2 regions of the Bacillus hominis genome follow, and region 2 is predicted to be linked to the other one. Evidence: a T-box and tRNA genes for the amino acid it is inferred to sense, from the RefSeq annotation. Region 2 holds a T-box; the other holds one or more tRNA genes.
The links. The T-box of region 2 lies ahead of trpS (tryptophan--tRNA ligase). A T-box ahead of a tRNA ligase gene usually reads a tRNA of that ligase, here a tRNA-Trp.

Region 1 (6,550 bases), 620 kb from region 2:
AAACGATAACAGAATCTTCTTCCTCTAGAATGTCACGTGCATCTACATCTGCTTCCATTAAGATTTCAAGAACCTCATCTGACGTTTTGCCTTCAAGACCGATAACAGCTGTCGCATCAAACATGTAAGCCACAGAACCGTTTACACCCATGTTACCACTATTTTTGCTAAATGCAGCTCGTACATCGGCTGCAGTACGGTTTACGTTATTTGTCAGTGTATCTACAATTACCATAGATCCATTTGGTCCAAAACCTTCATAACGAAGCTCGTCATAATTTTCTTCTGAACCGCCTTTTGCCTTTTCAACTGCACGGTCAATAATTGTTCTTGGCACGTTGTATGTTTTCGCACGCTCTAATACTACTCTTAACGTTTGGTTTGATTCTGGATCTGGCTCGCCTTGTTTTGCTGCCACATAAATTTCACGTCCAAATTTCGCGTATATACGGCTTGTATTTGCATCTTTTGATGCTTTTTTGTCTTTAATATTGTTCCATTTACGGCCCATACTTTCCACTCTCTTTCCCGTTTTAAATCTACATAAAAATATTAATATGAAATATAATGTGTATTCAACACATTTTTAAAAGAAATATAAAAAGTTCATTTTTAATTCATATTACAGACATAATATAAATTACTATCATTTTGTTCTTTCGACAAGTTATATTATACATGAATTCCTAAGTTTATTACGAATTTTAAAATCACATAATATAATTTAACAAAAAAAACTCTAACATTTCTGTTAGAGTTTTTTTACATCGCCGATACCGATGGTCGGGGTCGAACCGACACTCCCGAAGGAACACGATTTTGAGTCGTGCGCGTCTGCCAATTCCGCCACATCGGCATAATAAGAAAGGCGGCAACCGGATTTGAACCGGTGGTAAAGGTTTTGCAGACCTCTGCCTTACCACTTGGCTATGCCGCCATATGAAGTTAAAATGGAGCGGAAGACGGGATTCGAACCCGCGACCCCAACCTTGGCAAGGTTGTATTCTACCACTGAACTACTTCCGCAAAAATGGCTGGGCTAGCTGGATTCGAACCAGCGCATGACGGAGTCAAAGTCCGTTGCCTTACCGCTTGGCTATAGCCCATCGATTTCTTACTTAATTATATGTAAGTATCAATTATATTATTTGTAATTTTTAAAATAAAAATGGGGCGACTGATGGGAATCGAACCCACGAATGCCGGAGCCACAATCCGGTGCGTTAACCACTTCGCCACAACCGCCATGTTGTGTTTATATATTTGGCAGGGGCAGTAGGAATTGAACCCACACTGGAGGTTTTGGAGACCTCAGTTCTACCTTTAAACTATGCCCCTATGTAAAATGGTGGAGGGGGGCAGATTCGAACTGCCGAACCCGAAGGAGCGGATTTACAGTCCGCCGCGTTTAGCCACTTCGCTACCCCTCCGAAACTTACATGGTGCCGGCTAGAGGACTTGAACCCCCAACCTACTGATTACAAGTCAGTTGCTCTACCAATTGAGCTAAGCCGGCATATTTTATTAAAATGGTGGCTCGGGACGGAATCGAACCGCCGACACGAGGATTTTCAGTCCTCTGCTCTACCGACTGAGCTACCGAGCCTTATTAAAATGGCGGTCCCGACCGGGGTCGAACCGGCGATCTCCTGCGTGACAGGCAGGCATGTTAACCACTACACCACGGGACCATTTGGTTGCGGGGACAGGATTTGAACCTGCGACCTTCGGGTTATGAGCCCGACGAGCTACCGTACTGCTCCACCCCGCGATAATATTATTTATATAATTATATGATAAGTGTTAGCAACCAAATTATGAAAATTTTTGGTTGCGGGGACAGGATTTGAACCTGCGACCTTCGGGTTATGAGCCCGACGAGCTACCGTACTGCTCCACCCCGCGATAATATTATTTATATAATTATATGATAAGTGTTAGCAACCAAATTATGAAAATTTTTGGTTGCGGGGACAGGATTTGAACCTGCGACCTTCGGGTTATGAGCCCGACGAGCTACCGTACTGCTCCACCCCGCGACAATATTATTCATATAATTTATATGGTGGAGGATGACGGGATCGAACCGCCGACCCCCTGCTTGTAAGGCAGGTGCTCTCCCAGCTGAGCTAATCCTCCAAAAGTGGTGACCCGTACGGGATTCGAACCCGTGTTACCGCCGTGAAAGGGCGGTGTCTCTAACCACTTGACCAACGGGCCAAATATTATAAATTCCTTATGGCGGAGAGCAAGGGATTCGAACCCTTGATACGCTTGTGACGTATACACGATTTCCAATCGTGCTCCTTCGGCCGACTCGGACAGCTCTCCAATGGCTCCGCAGGTAGGGATCGAACCTACGACCGATCGGTTAACAGCCGATAGCTCTACCGCTGAGCTACTGCGGAATAATATTGCCTGGCAACGTCCTACTCTCACAGGGACAAGGTCCCAACTACCATCGGCGCTAGAGAGCTTAACTTCCGTGTTCGGTATGGGAACAGGTGTGACCTCTCTGCCATCATTACCAGACATTATTCTTTTGAGACAAACATTATTATACCTTATTCACTTATAAAGTCAACAAGTTTTTTTATGTTCTCTCAAAACTAGATAACATTTGCTTCATATTATATGGTTAAGTCCTCGATCTATTAGTATTCGTCAGCTCCACATGTCACCATGCTTCCACCTCGAACCTATCAACCTGATCATCTTTCAGGGATCTTACTAGCTTACGCTATGGGAAATCTCATCTTGAGGGGCTTCATGCTTAGATGCTTTCAGCACTTATCCCTTCCGCACATAGCTACCCAGCTATGCCCTTGGCAGAACAACTGGTACACCAGCGGTGCGTCCATCCCGGTCCTCTCGTACTAAGGACAGCTCCTCTCAAATTTCCTACGCCCACGACGGATAGGGACCGAACTGTCTCACGACGTTCTGAACCCAGCTCGCGTACCGCTTTAATGGGCGAACAGCCCAACCCTTGGGACCGACTACAGCCCCAGGATGCGATGAGCCGACATCGAGGTGCCAAACCTCCCCGTCGATGTGGACTCTTGGGGAGATAAGCCTGTTATCCCCGGGGTAGCTTTTATCCGTTGAGCGATGGCCCTTCCATGCGGAACCACCGGATCACTAAGCCCGACTTTCGTCCCTGCTCGACTTGTAGGTCTCGCAGTCAAGCTCCCTTATGCCTTTGCACTCTACGAATGATTTCCAACCATTCTGAGGGAACCTTTGGGCGCCTCCGTTACACTTTAGGAGGCGACCGCCCCAGTCAAACTGCCCACCTGACACTGTCTCCCGGGTCGATAAGACCCGTAGGTTAGAATTTCAATACAGTCAGGGCGGTATCCCACCAGCGCCTCCACCGAAGCTAGCGCTCCGGTTTCAATGGCTCCCGCCTATCCTGTACAAACTGTACCAAAATTCAATATCAGGCTGCAGTAAAGCTCCACGGGGTCTTTCCGTCCTGTCGCGGGTAACCTGCATCTTCACAGGTACTATAATTTCACCGAGTCTCTGGTTGAGACAGTGCCCAAATCGTTACACCTTTCGTGCGGGTCGGAACTTACCCGACAAGGAATTTCGCTACCTTAGGACCGTTATAGTTACGGCCGCCGTTTACTGGGGCTTCAGTTCAGAGCTTCGCTTACGCTAACCCCTCTCCTTAACCTTCCAGCACCGGGCAGGTGTCAGCCCCTATACTTCGCCTTACGGCTTCGCAGAGACCTGTGTTTTGCTAAACAGTCGCTTGGGCCTATTCACTGCGGCTTTCCGTTAAGAAGCACCCCTTCTCCCGAAGTTACGGGGTCATTTTGCCGAGTTCCTTAACCAGAGTTCTCTCGCACACCTTAGGTTCTCTCCTCGCCTACCTGTGTCGGTTTGCGGTACAGGCACCTTTTATCTCGCTAGAAGCTTTTCTTGGCAGCGGGGAATCAAAGACTTCGCTCCATAAGGAGCTTCCCCATCACAGCTCAGCCTTCACGATAAGCGGATTTGCCTACTTATCAGCCTAACTGCTTGACGTGCACAACCAATCGCACGCTTCTTCTATCCTTCTGCGTCCCTCCATTGCTCAAACGATAAAGAGGTGGTACAGGAATATCAACCTGTTGTCCATCGCCTACGCCTGTCGGCCTCGGCTTAGGTCCTGACTAACCCCTGAGCGGACGAGCCTTCCTCAGGAAACCTTAGGCATTCGGTGGACGGGATTCTCACCCGTCTTTCGCTACTCATACCGGCATTCTCACTTCTAAGCGCTCCACCAGTCCTTCCGGTCTGACTTCACTGCACTTAGAACGCTCCCCTACCACTGATACCATTGGTATCAATTCGCAGCTTCGGTGGTGTATTTAGCCCCGGTACATTTTCGGCGCAGAGTCACTCGACTAGTGAGCTATTACGCACTCTTTAAATGGTGGCTGCTTCTAAGCCAACATCCTAGTTGTCTAAGCAACTCCACATCCTTTTCCACTTAATACACACTTTGGGACCTTAGCTGGCGATGCTGGGCTGTTTCCCTCTTGACTACGGATCTTATCACTCGCAGTCTGACTCCTAAGGATAAGTCATTGGCATTCGGAGTTTGACTGAATTCGGTAATCCGATGAGGACCCCTAGTTCAATCAGTGCTCTACCTCCAAGACTCTAACACTTAAGGCTAGCCCTAAAGCTATTTCTGGGAGAACCAGCTATCTCCAGGTTCGATTGAATTTCTCCGCTACCCACACCTCATCCCCGCACTTTTCAACGTGCGTGGGTTCGGGCCTCCATTCAGTGTTACCTGAACTTCACCCTGGACATGGGTGATCACCTGGTTTCGGGTCTACGACCACGTACTAAACGCCCTATTCAGACTCGCTTTCGCTGCGGCTCCGTCTCTTCAACTTAACCTCGCACGGGATCGTAACTCGCACGGTTCATTCTACAAAGGCACGCCATCACCCATTAACGGGCTCTGACTATTTGTAGGCACACGGTTTCAGGATCTCTTCACTCCCCTTCCGGGGTGCTTTTCACCTTTCCCTCACGGTACTGGTTCACTATCGATCACTAGGTAGTATTTAGCCTTGGGAGATGGTCCTCCCAGATTCCGACGGAATTTCACGTGTTCCGCCGTACTCAGGATACATTCAAGAGAGAACGAAGTTTCGACTACGGGGTTGTTACCCTCTGTGACGGACCTTTCCAGGTCGCTTCGTCTACCTCGTTCCTTTGTAACTCCGTATAGAATGTCCTACAACCCCAAGAGGCAAGCCTCTTGGTTTGGGCTAGATTCCGTTTCGCTCGCCGCTACTCAGGAAATCGCATTTGCTTTCTCTTCCTCCAGGTACTTAGATGTTTCAGTTCCCTGGGTCTGTCTTCCATACCCTATGTATTCAGGTAAGGATACCATACCATTACGTATAGTGGGTTTCCCCATTCGGAAATCTTCGGATCAAGCTTACTTACAGCTCCCCGAAGCATATCGGCGTTAGTCCCGTCCTTCATCGACTCCTAGTGTCAAGGCATCCACCGTGCGCCCTTTCTAACTTAACCAAACTAAAATTAAAAAATATGAGCTACACTGTTATCTAGTTTTCAAAGAACATACATTTAAACTTGAGAGATAGTTCTCTCAAAACTGAACGAAACGAAACAAGTCAACGTTTATTGATGAACTGCGTTCATCAATTCTCCATAGAAAGGAGGTGATCCAGCCGCACCTTCCGATACGGCTACCTTGTTACGACTTCACCCCAATCATCTGTCCCACCTTAGGCGGCTGGCTCCATAAAGGTTACCCCACCGACTTCGGGTGTTACAAACTCTCGTGGTGTGACGGGCGGTGTGTACAAGGCCCGGGAACGTATTCACCGCGGCATGCCGATCCGCGATTACTAGCGATTCCAGCTTCATGTAGGCGAGTTGCAGCCTACAATCCGAACTGAGAACGGTTTTATGAGATTAGCTCCACCTCGCGGTCTTGCAGCTCTTTGTACCGTCCATTGTAGCACGTGTGTAGCCCAGGTCATAAGGGGCATGATGATTTGACGTCATCCCCACCTTCCTCCGGTTTGTCACCGGCAGTCACCTTAGAGTGCCCAACTTAATGATGGCAACTAAGATCAAGGGTTGCGCTCGTTGCGGGACTTAACCCAACATCTCACGACACGAGCTGACGACAACCATGCACCACCTGTCACTCTGCTCCCGAAGGAGAAGCTCTATCTCTAGAGTTTTCAGAGGATGTCAAGACCTGGTAAGGTTCTTCGCGTTGCTTCGAATTAAACCACATGCTCCACCGCTTGTGCGGGCCCCGTCAATTCCTTTGAGTTTCAGCCTTGCGGCCGTACTCCCCAGGCGGAGTGCTTAATGCGTTAACTTCAGCACTAAAGGGCGGAAACCCTCTAACACTTAGCACTCATCGTTTACGGCGTGGACTACCAGGGTATCTAATCCTGTTTGCTCCCACGCTTTCGCGCCTCAGTGTCAGTTACAGACCAGAAAGTCGCCTTCGCCACTGGTGTTCCTCCATATCTCTACGCATTTCACCGCTACA
Region 2 (6,550 bases):
CTCAAGCTTCACTACTTTATTTTCCCAATACGTTGGATTTTTCTTAAGGTGGAAACTTTGTTCATGTTTCCATTCACTTAAAACGAATGGGCCATTATAAAGTGTCGTATTGGATTCTAATCCAAATTTTGTTCCTTGTTCTTTTACAAATTTCTCATTCAAAGGATAAAATGTTGGATAGACTGTTAAACTTACAAAATAAGGAACAGGGTTATCTAATTCCACTTCAAGTGTGTGATCATCAATTGCTTTTACACCAAGTTCCTCAACTGGTAGTTCTTTTTTATTAATTTTCTCTGCATTTTTCACATCAAATAGTATGTAAGCAAATTTGGCACCCGTATTTGAATCAACAGCTCTTCTCCAAGAATAAACGAAGTCTTTCGCTGTTACAGGTTCACCATTCGACCATTTCGCATCTTCACGTAATTTAAATACATACTTTTTACCATCTTCTGATTTCTCATAAGATTTAGCGACTCCTGGAACAAGTTTATCGTCTTTCCCCAGACGATACAATCCTTCCATTGTGTTATTCATGATGTTAGAAGATGCTGCATCCGTTGATAACGTCGTATCCATTGTTGGTATTTCAGCAGTTTCTGTTAGATTCAATACTTGCTTATTTGAAGTACTGGATCCTTTCGCGCTTGCCTTATTATCATCTTTTTGATAACTACAGGCTCCTAGCACACTTACTGTCAACGTCGATGCAAGCAATAGCGGTATCTTTTTCTTCATGTTGTGTTGCCTCCCCTAATTGCACTTCCTGTACCCTAACTTGTAGAAAAACAGAATTGAAAGAATAATCTCCAAGTTTCTACAATTTTCATTATACATATAATATGACGATTGTGAATATAGTTTTTTGTTTTTTTGTTAAAATTTTTAATAAAATGTTTATATTTTTAATTTTTTGTAAAGGGATACGTTAACATTGCTACCATCATCTTGAAATTAGAACTGTAATTGCGTATAATTTTCAAAAAATTTTTTATATTACTTATTATAACTTTTATAGTATAATAATTCTAGTAATATTTTGACGGAGGGGAATATTTTGAATAAAGTTTTTTTTCATACTTGTATACTATTTTTTGTAGCGATAATCGCTGCTAGTGTGGGCGCATTCCTCGTTTCATCTCAGTTTTTGTTGAATTTTGTCAACATCTCATTCTATATCGCATTGTTTTTTATTCTTATAGGTGGTTTTTTATACATCTTTCAAAATGGATTTTTTAACGTAACCATTTACGCATTCCAAAGAGTATTTGGTACGAACAAAAAGATTGACTCTTTAATTGAAGAAGCTGAGGAACCTATCGATAAGAAAGAACGTATTTATAAAACATATTCATTCAAATGGACGTATCCGATTTGTATTACTGGTATCGTACTTGGGTTGTTCTCGACCCTCATTAGCTTTACTATTTTGATGTAGTTTGCAAACACTATTCCATATGATATAATAATCAGCAAAACATTTTGTTATAAAACTTTAGTTCTTTCATATTAAAAGGACTCAGTTAACAATAAATAAATTTATATGTATGCGATGATAAAGAAGAGTACATATTGGGGCAATTTCAGAGAGCTTGTGGCTGGTGTGAACAAGTAATTGTACAGTATGGAATGGGCTTTTGAGCACCAAACCGAACCGAAAGTAGTAGGCTTTGGCGTCATATCCAGACGTTATTATGGATCTTGAGAGATTTCACAGCTGTGAAATAATTAGGGTGGTACCGCGGTCCATTCGCCCCTATGTAATTTGGGATGAATGGGCTTTTTTGTATGCCTTCTCTTCCCCATCGCACATTCAATTTTAGGAGGAATTACTTATGTCAGTTATCTTTTCTGGTATCCAGCCAAGCGGAACAATTACACTTGGAAACTATTTAGGAGCTATGAAGCAATTTACAGAACTTCAAAACGAACACGACTGTTATTTCTGTATTGTAAACCAACATGCGATTACAGTACCTCAAGATCCCGTACAACTTCGTAAAAACATCCGCAGTCTTGCTGCGCTATACGTTGCATGCGGCATCGATCCTGAAAAAGCTACTTTATTTGTACAATCAGAAGTGCCAGCACACGCTCAACTAGGATGGATTATGCAATCTGTTGCGTACGTTGGAGAATTAGAGCGTATGACACAATATAAAGATAAAGCATCTGGTAGAGATTCAGTTCCAGCTGGATTACTTACGTATCCACCATTAATGGCTGCTGATATTTTACTTTACAACACAGAAATCGTGCCTGTTGGTGATGACCAAAAACAACATATGGAATTAACACGCGACCTAGCAGAGCGCTTCAACAAACGTTTCCGCGAAGTGTTCACGATTCCTGAAATCCGCATTCCAAAAGTAGGGGCACGCGTTATGTCATTAACAGAACCTACGAAAAAAATGAGCAAATCTGATCCAAATCCAAAATCGATGATCAGCATGCTTGATGATCCAAAAACAATCGAAAAGAAAATTAAAAGTGCCGTAACTGACTCTGACGGTATCGTTAAATTTGATAAAGAAAACAAACCTGGTATTGCTAACTTATTAACAATCTACTCTTCATTCTCAGGAAAAACAGTGGAAGAAATAGAAGCAATGTACGAAGGAAAAGGATATGGCGACTTCAAAGGTGACCTAGCACAAGTAGTTGTAGAAGCAATTCGTCCAATCCAAGACAAATATAACGAACTAATCAACTCCCCAGAGCTAGACGAAATTCTAGACAAAGGTGCCGAAAAAGCAAACCACGTTGCATTCAAACAACTACGCAAAGTAGAAAACGCAATGGGACTAAGCAGAAAACGTAGGTAACATATAAAGCGGAGGCGACTGCTTAGCCCTGACGGCTAAGGTTCTTTCCCACAGAAGGTGCTTTTTACCTTCTCGTGGGGAAGGTTCTTAGACGCGAAGGGCTAGGAGCCGGAGCTGGATTTCATAAAAAGCGGAAGCGGCTCGCTCAGCTCTGACTGGCTCAGGTTCTTTCACATAAAAGGCGCTTTTTTCCTTCTTATGCGAAAGGTTCTTAGACACGAAGAGCTTGCCGACTCCATATAAAAAAACCGCCAATTGGCGGTTTTTTTAATTTACCTTCTGCTCGTTTTCCATTTCCCATAACTTTTCGAAAAACGGTTGTCCTTTTACAAGGCGCTCGCATAATTGTTCGTGCTTTTCAGACCATCCAGTTTTCGCTTCATCATAAAGCTTAGTCCAAACATCTTCAAACTCCATATGTTGAACCATTCCGTATGCTGATGGATCCCACTCCGTGAACCAATAGCGAATTTCAGCTGGATTTTTCGTTGTATGTAATTGATCTAACGCCATAAATAATAATTGTTTAAGCTGTCTTTCTTTACGAGTTAGGCCATTCATAATGAAAGGCGATGGTGATAAAATATGATGTTCTTTTTCAATCTCTTCCACTTGGAACTCATACTTTTCTGCTTGCACATTTTCTACCATCTCGTATACCATCTGTTCTTGACGCGGTATTAGCCTACTTTTTCGAATCGGCACATTGTAGCCGATTGAATCAATCGCAATAATTCCTTTTCCATCTGTAACTACAAAACAATACTCTTGTTGCAAACGTTCGTGATTTTTACGAATATAAGCCTTATGATGTACGTCTTCCAATAACTTTTGTGGAAGCTCTAACAATTCGTCCTCGATGTAATGATATAATGTGGAATCTACTTTTAATAATGGCACTTGATCTAATAGCTCAATCGTATCATCTTTCCGCCATTCGTAAAAATGACAAACGTTATACCCATTCTCTTCACCTTCAAACCAATTTACCCATACATCATGCAGATATAACATTCTCTACCCCTCACTTCACTAAGGTTTGTACCAATCATTATGTTCATTTTTGCTTAACTTTATTCCACTTGAGGAAATATATTCTAATTATTATTTTTTCTCCTATTAAATTAAAAAAACAGGAGATAAGAGCTCCTGTTTTTTCATTACACATTAAATGTATTTGCTTTATTCAAGATTTCTTTCGCATCTATAGATAATAAAGATAGTGTATTTTCTCCTTCAAATGCTACACAGTCTTTCACAATATGAAACCCGAGTGCATAGCCAAGCATTTTCGGATAGGAATGAAGTCCATTTAATAAAATGTCATGCTCCCTTGTTCCACGTTTTATCGTTATTCTTTCGTGTACAACGTTTCGCCAATAATAAAGCGCTTCTTCTTTCGAAAGGTACACCGTCCATGGTGCATTACTTTTTTCTGTATGCCTTTCCCTCACGGCCTGTTCAGCTAAACCCTCCATAATCATCGTATCAAGCAATGTATACTCCGTTTCTTTCGTATCAAATTGATGTAATCTACATATGTGATGATACTCGTGCGTTAATAATGCTTTTAATTCTTCTATCGAATTTCGTCCACATACGAACAAGAAAATAACGTGACGCATAGATAATCCAGCCTTCCCGTTATACTCTTTTTGTACAGTTCGATTATATGAATCTGATAACAAAATAAAAATAGGGATATCTGGACCTTTTAGCCAACTTTTTAATTTTTCATACTCCCTGCTAAGTTCTTTCCAAATTTCTTTTTTCTCTAACTCTTTAATTTCCTGTTCTCCCCTCATTACTGGGCGATACATCCCTTTAGAGATTAGAAATCGATACAGCCTTTCTTTTGGTAATGGAATATACTTTGTAAATTTCTCGCAAAGCTTTTCTGGGCGTCCATAATACAGATGTAACCATTCTGCCGTTTCAACAACCCCCATCTTCCTCCCTCCTTTTCTTATGTATATGCGAAAAAAGAAAGGAACGTAAAAATAAATACGGTGTTTTTTCGTAGTATGTTACGAAAAAACACCGCATTTTATCTATTACTTATATGCTTTAAATACTAATACTGCGTTATGACCACCGAATCCTAATGAATTACTTAATACAGCACGTACTTCTTGCTGTCTTGCTTTATTTGGTACATAATCTAAATCACATTCTGGATCTGGTGTTTCATAGTTAATCGTCGGAGGAATCACTCCGTCTGTAATTGATTTAATAGAGAAGATCGCTTCAACAGCACCTGCTGCTCCTAATAAGTGACCTGTCATTGATTTCGTCGAGCTAATCGCTACTTTATATGCATGCTCACCGAAAGTTTCTTTAATTGCCATCGTTTCATACTTTTCATTTGCATCTGTACTTGTACCGTGCGCATTAATGTAATCAATATCTTCTGGCTGAAGACCTGCATCAGCTAAAGCTTGACGCATCGCACGAACTCCGCCCTCACCACCAGGAGCAGGCATTGTAATATGGAATGCATCACCAGTTGCACCATAGCCGGCAATTTCCGCGTAAATATGAGCACCACGCGCTAACGCATGCTCTAATTCTTCAAGGATTACAATACCAGATCCTTCTCCCATTACAAATCCACTACGATTTTTATCAAATGGACGGCAAGCTGTTGCTGGATCTTCATTAAATGTTAATGCTTTCGCTGAACTAAATCCAGCAAATGCCATACTTGTTAACGGCGCTTCTGCTCCGCCCGTTATCATTGCATCAGCATCACCGCGCTGGATTACTTTAAACGCATCACCAATTGAGTTCGCTCCAGATGCACAAGCTGTTACAGAGCAAGTATTAATCCCTTTCGCTCCTGTAGCAATTGATACTTGACCTGCTGCCATATCTGGAATCATCATTGGTACGAAAAATGGACTCACGCGGCGCGGACCTTTTTCAGTAAAAATCTTAAATTGTTCTTCGTATGTTTCCATACCACCAATACCAGAACCAACCCATACACCAATGCGCGGTGCATTTTCTTCTGTAATTTCAAGCTTTGCATCTGCAACCGCCATTTTTGCTGCTGCTACTGCATATTGTGTAAAGCGATCCATACGGCGCGCTTCTTTTTTATCCATATATTTTTCGACTTCAAAGTCGTTAATTTCTGCTGCTACTTTTGCAGGAATTTGTTCTGAATCTACTCTTGTAAGTCGTCCGATTCCCGATACACCGTTTTTAATATTTTCCCAAGCTGTTTCAACATCTGTTCCTATCGGTGTAACAGCTCCTAGCCCTGTAATTACAACCCTCTTTTTTTCCATACAAAATACACTCCTTTTTTTCTCTCAGTCCTTATTTACCCCAACGAAGAGCTACTGCTCCCCATGTTAATCCGCCGCCAAAACCGACTAGTATAATTAAATCACCATCTTGAATACGTCCATTTTGCAATTCCTCTACCATTGCAATTGGAATTGAAGAAGCTGATGTATTACCGAACTTTTCAATTGTCATACTCATTTTTTCTTTCGGTAAATTTAATCTCTCTCTTGCAGATTCCATAATACGAATATTCGCTTGATGCGGTACTAAAAAGTCCACATCCTCTTTCGTAAGTCCCGCTTTGTCTAACACACGAAGACAAGAATCACCAAGTTGACGAACAGCAAATTTAAAGACTTCTCTGCCATTCATCATAACATACTCGTCTTGATAAAGATGCTTACCGCCACTTCCGTCCGCTCCTAATT

Region 1: it encodes a tRNA-Trp, which carries the amino acid that the T-box ahead of trpS (tryptophan--tRNA ligase) is inferred to sense. The anticodon was not compared.

Annotation. Positions count from the first base shown of each region.
Region 1 is NZ_JAUCFS010000005.1:516,010-522,559, reverse strand. Features, by position in the region: gene QUF93_RS05155 (YebC/PmpR family DNA-binding transcriptional regulator) at 1-511, opposite strand, end outside; tRNA gene QUF93_RS05150 (tRNA-Leu) at 775-856, opposite strand; tRNA gene QUF93_RS05145 (tRNA-Cys) at 867-937, opposite strand; tRNA gene QUF93_RS05140 (tRNA-Gly) at 952-1,026, opposite strand; tRNA gene QUF93_RS05135 (tRNA-Gln) at 1,032-1,106, opposite strand; tRNA gene QUF93_RS05130 (tRNA-His) at 1,170-1,245, opposite strand; tRNA gene QUF93_RS05125 (tRNA-Trp) at 1,265-1,338, opposite strand; tRNA gene QUF93_RS05120 (tRNA-Tyr) at 1,347-1,430, opposite strand; tRNA gene QUF93_RS05115 (tRNA-Thr) at 1,441-1,516, opposite strand; tRNA gene QUF93_RS05110 (tRNA-Phe) at 1,531-1,606, opposite strand; tRNA gene QUF93_RS05105 (tRNA-Asp) at 1,616-1,691, opposite strand; tRNA gene QUF93_RS05100 (tRNA-Met) at 1,695-1,771, opposite strand; tRNA gene QUF93_RS05095 (tRNA-Met) at 1,829-1,905, opposite strand; tRNA gene QUF93_RS05090 (tRNA-Met) at 1,963-2,039, opposite strand; tRNA gene QUF93_RS05085 (tRNA-Val) at 2,064-2,139, opposite strand; tRNA gene QUF93_RS05080 (tRNA-Glu) at 2,145-2,220, opposite strand; tRNA gene QUF93_RS05075 (tRNA-Ser) at 2,240-2,331, opposite strand; tRNA gene QUF93_RS05070 (tRNA-Asn) at 2,334-2,408, opposite strand; rRNA gene rrf (5S ribosomal RNA) at 2,417-2,532, opposite strand; rRNA gene QUF93_RS05060 (23S ribosomal RNA) at 2,635-5,547, opposite strand; rRNA gene QUF93_RS05055 (16S ribosomal RNA) at 5,693-6,550, opposite strand, start outside.
Region 2 is NZ_JAUCFS010000005.1:1,138,349-1,144,898, reverse strand. Features, by position in the region: gene QUF93_RS08180 (peptide ABC transporter substrate-binding protein) at 1-741, opposite strand, end outside; gene QUF93_RS08175 (DUF3899 domain-containing protein) at 1,061-1,441, shown strand; T-box leader at 1,547-1,764, shown strand; gene trpS (tryptophan--tRNA ligase) at 1,839-2,828, shown strand; gene QUF93_RS08165 (YjbA family protein) at 3,096-3,842, opposite strand; gene QUF93_RS08160 (DUF2268 domain-containing putative Zn-dependent protease) at 3,989-4,777, opposite strand; gene fabF (beta-ketoacyl-ACP synthase II) at 4,883-6,121, opposite strand; gene fabH (beta-ketoacyl-ACP synthase III) at 6,153-6,550, opposite strand, start outside.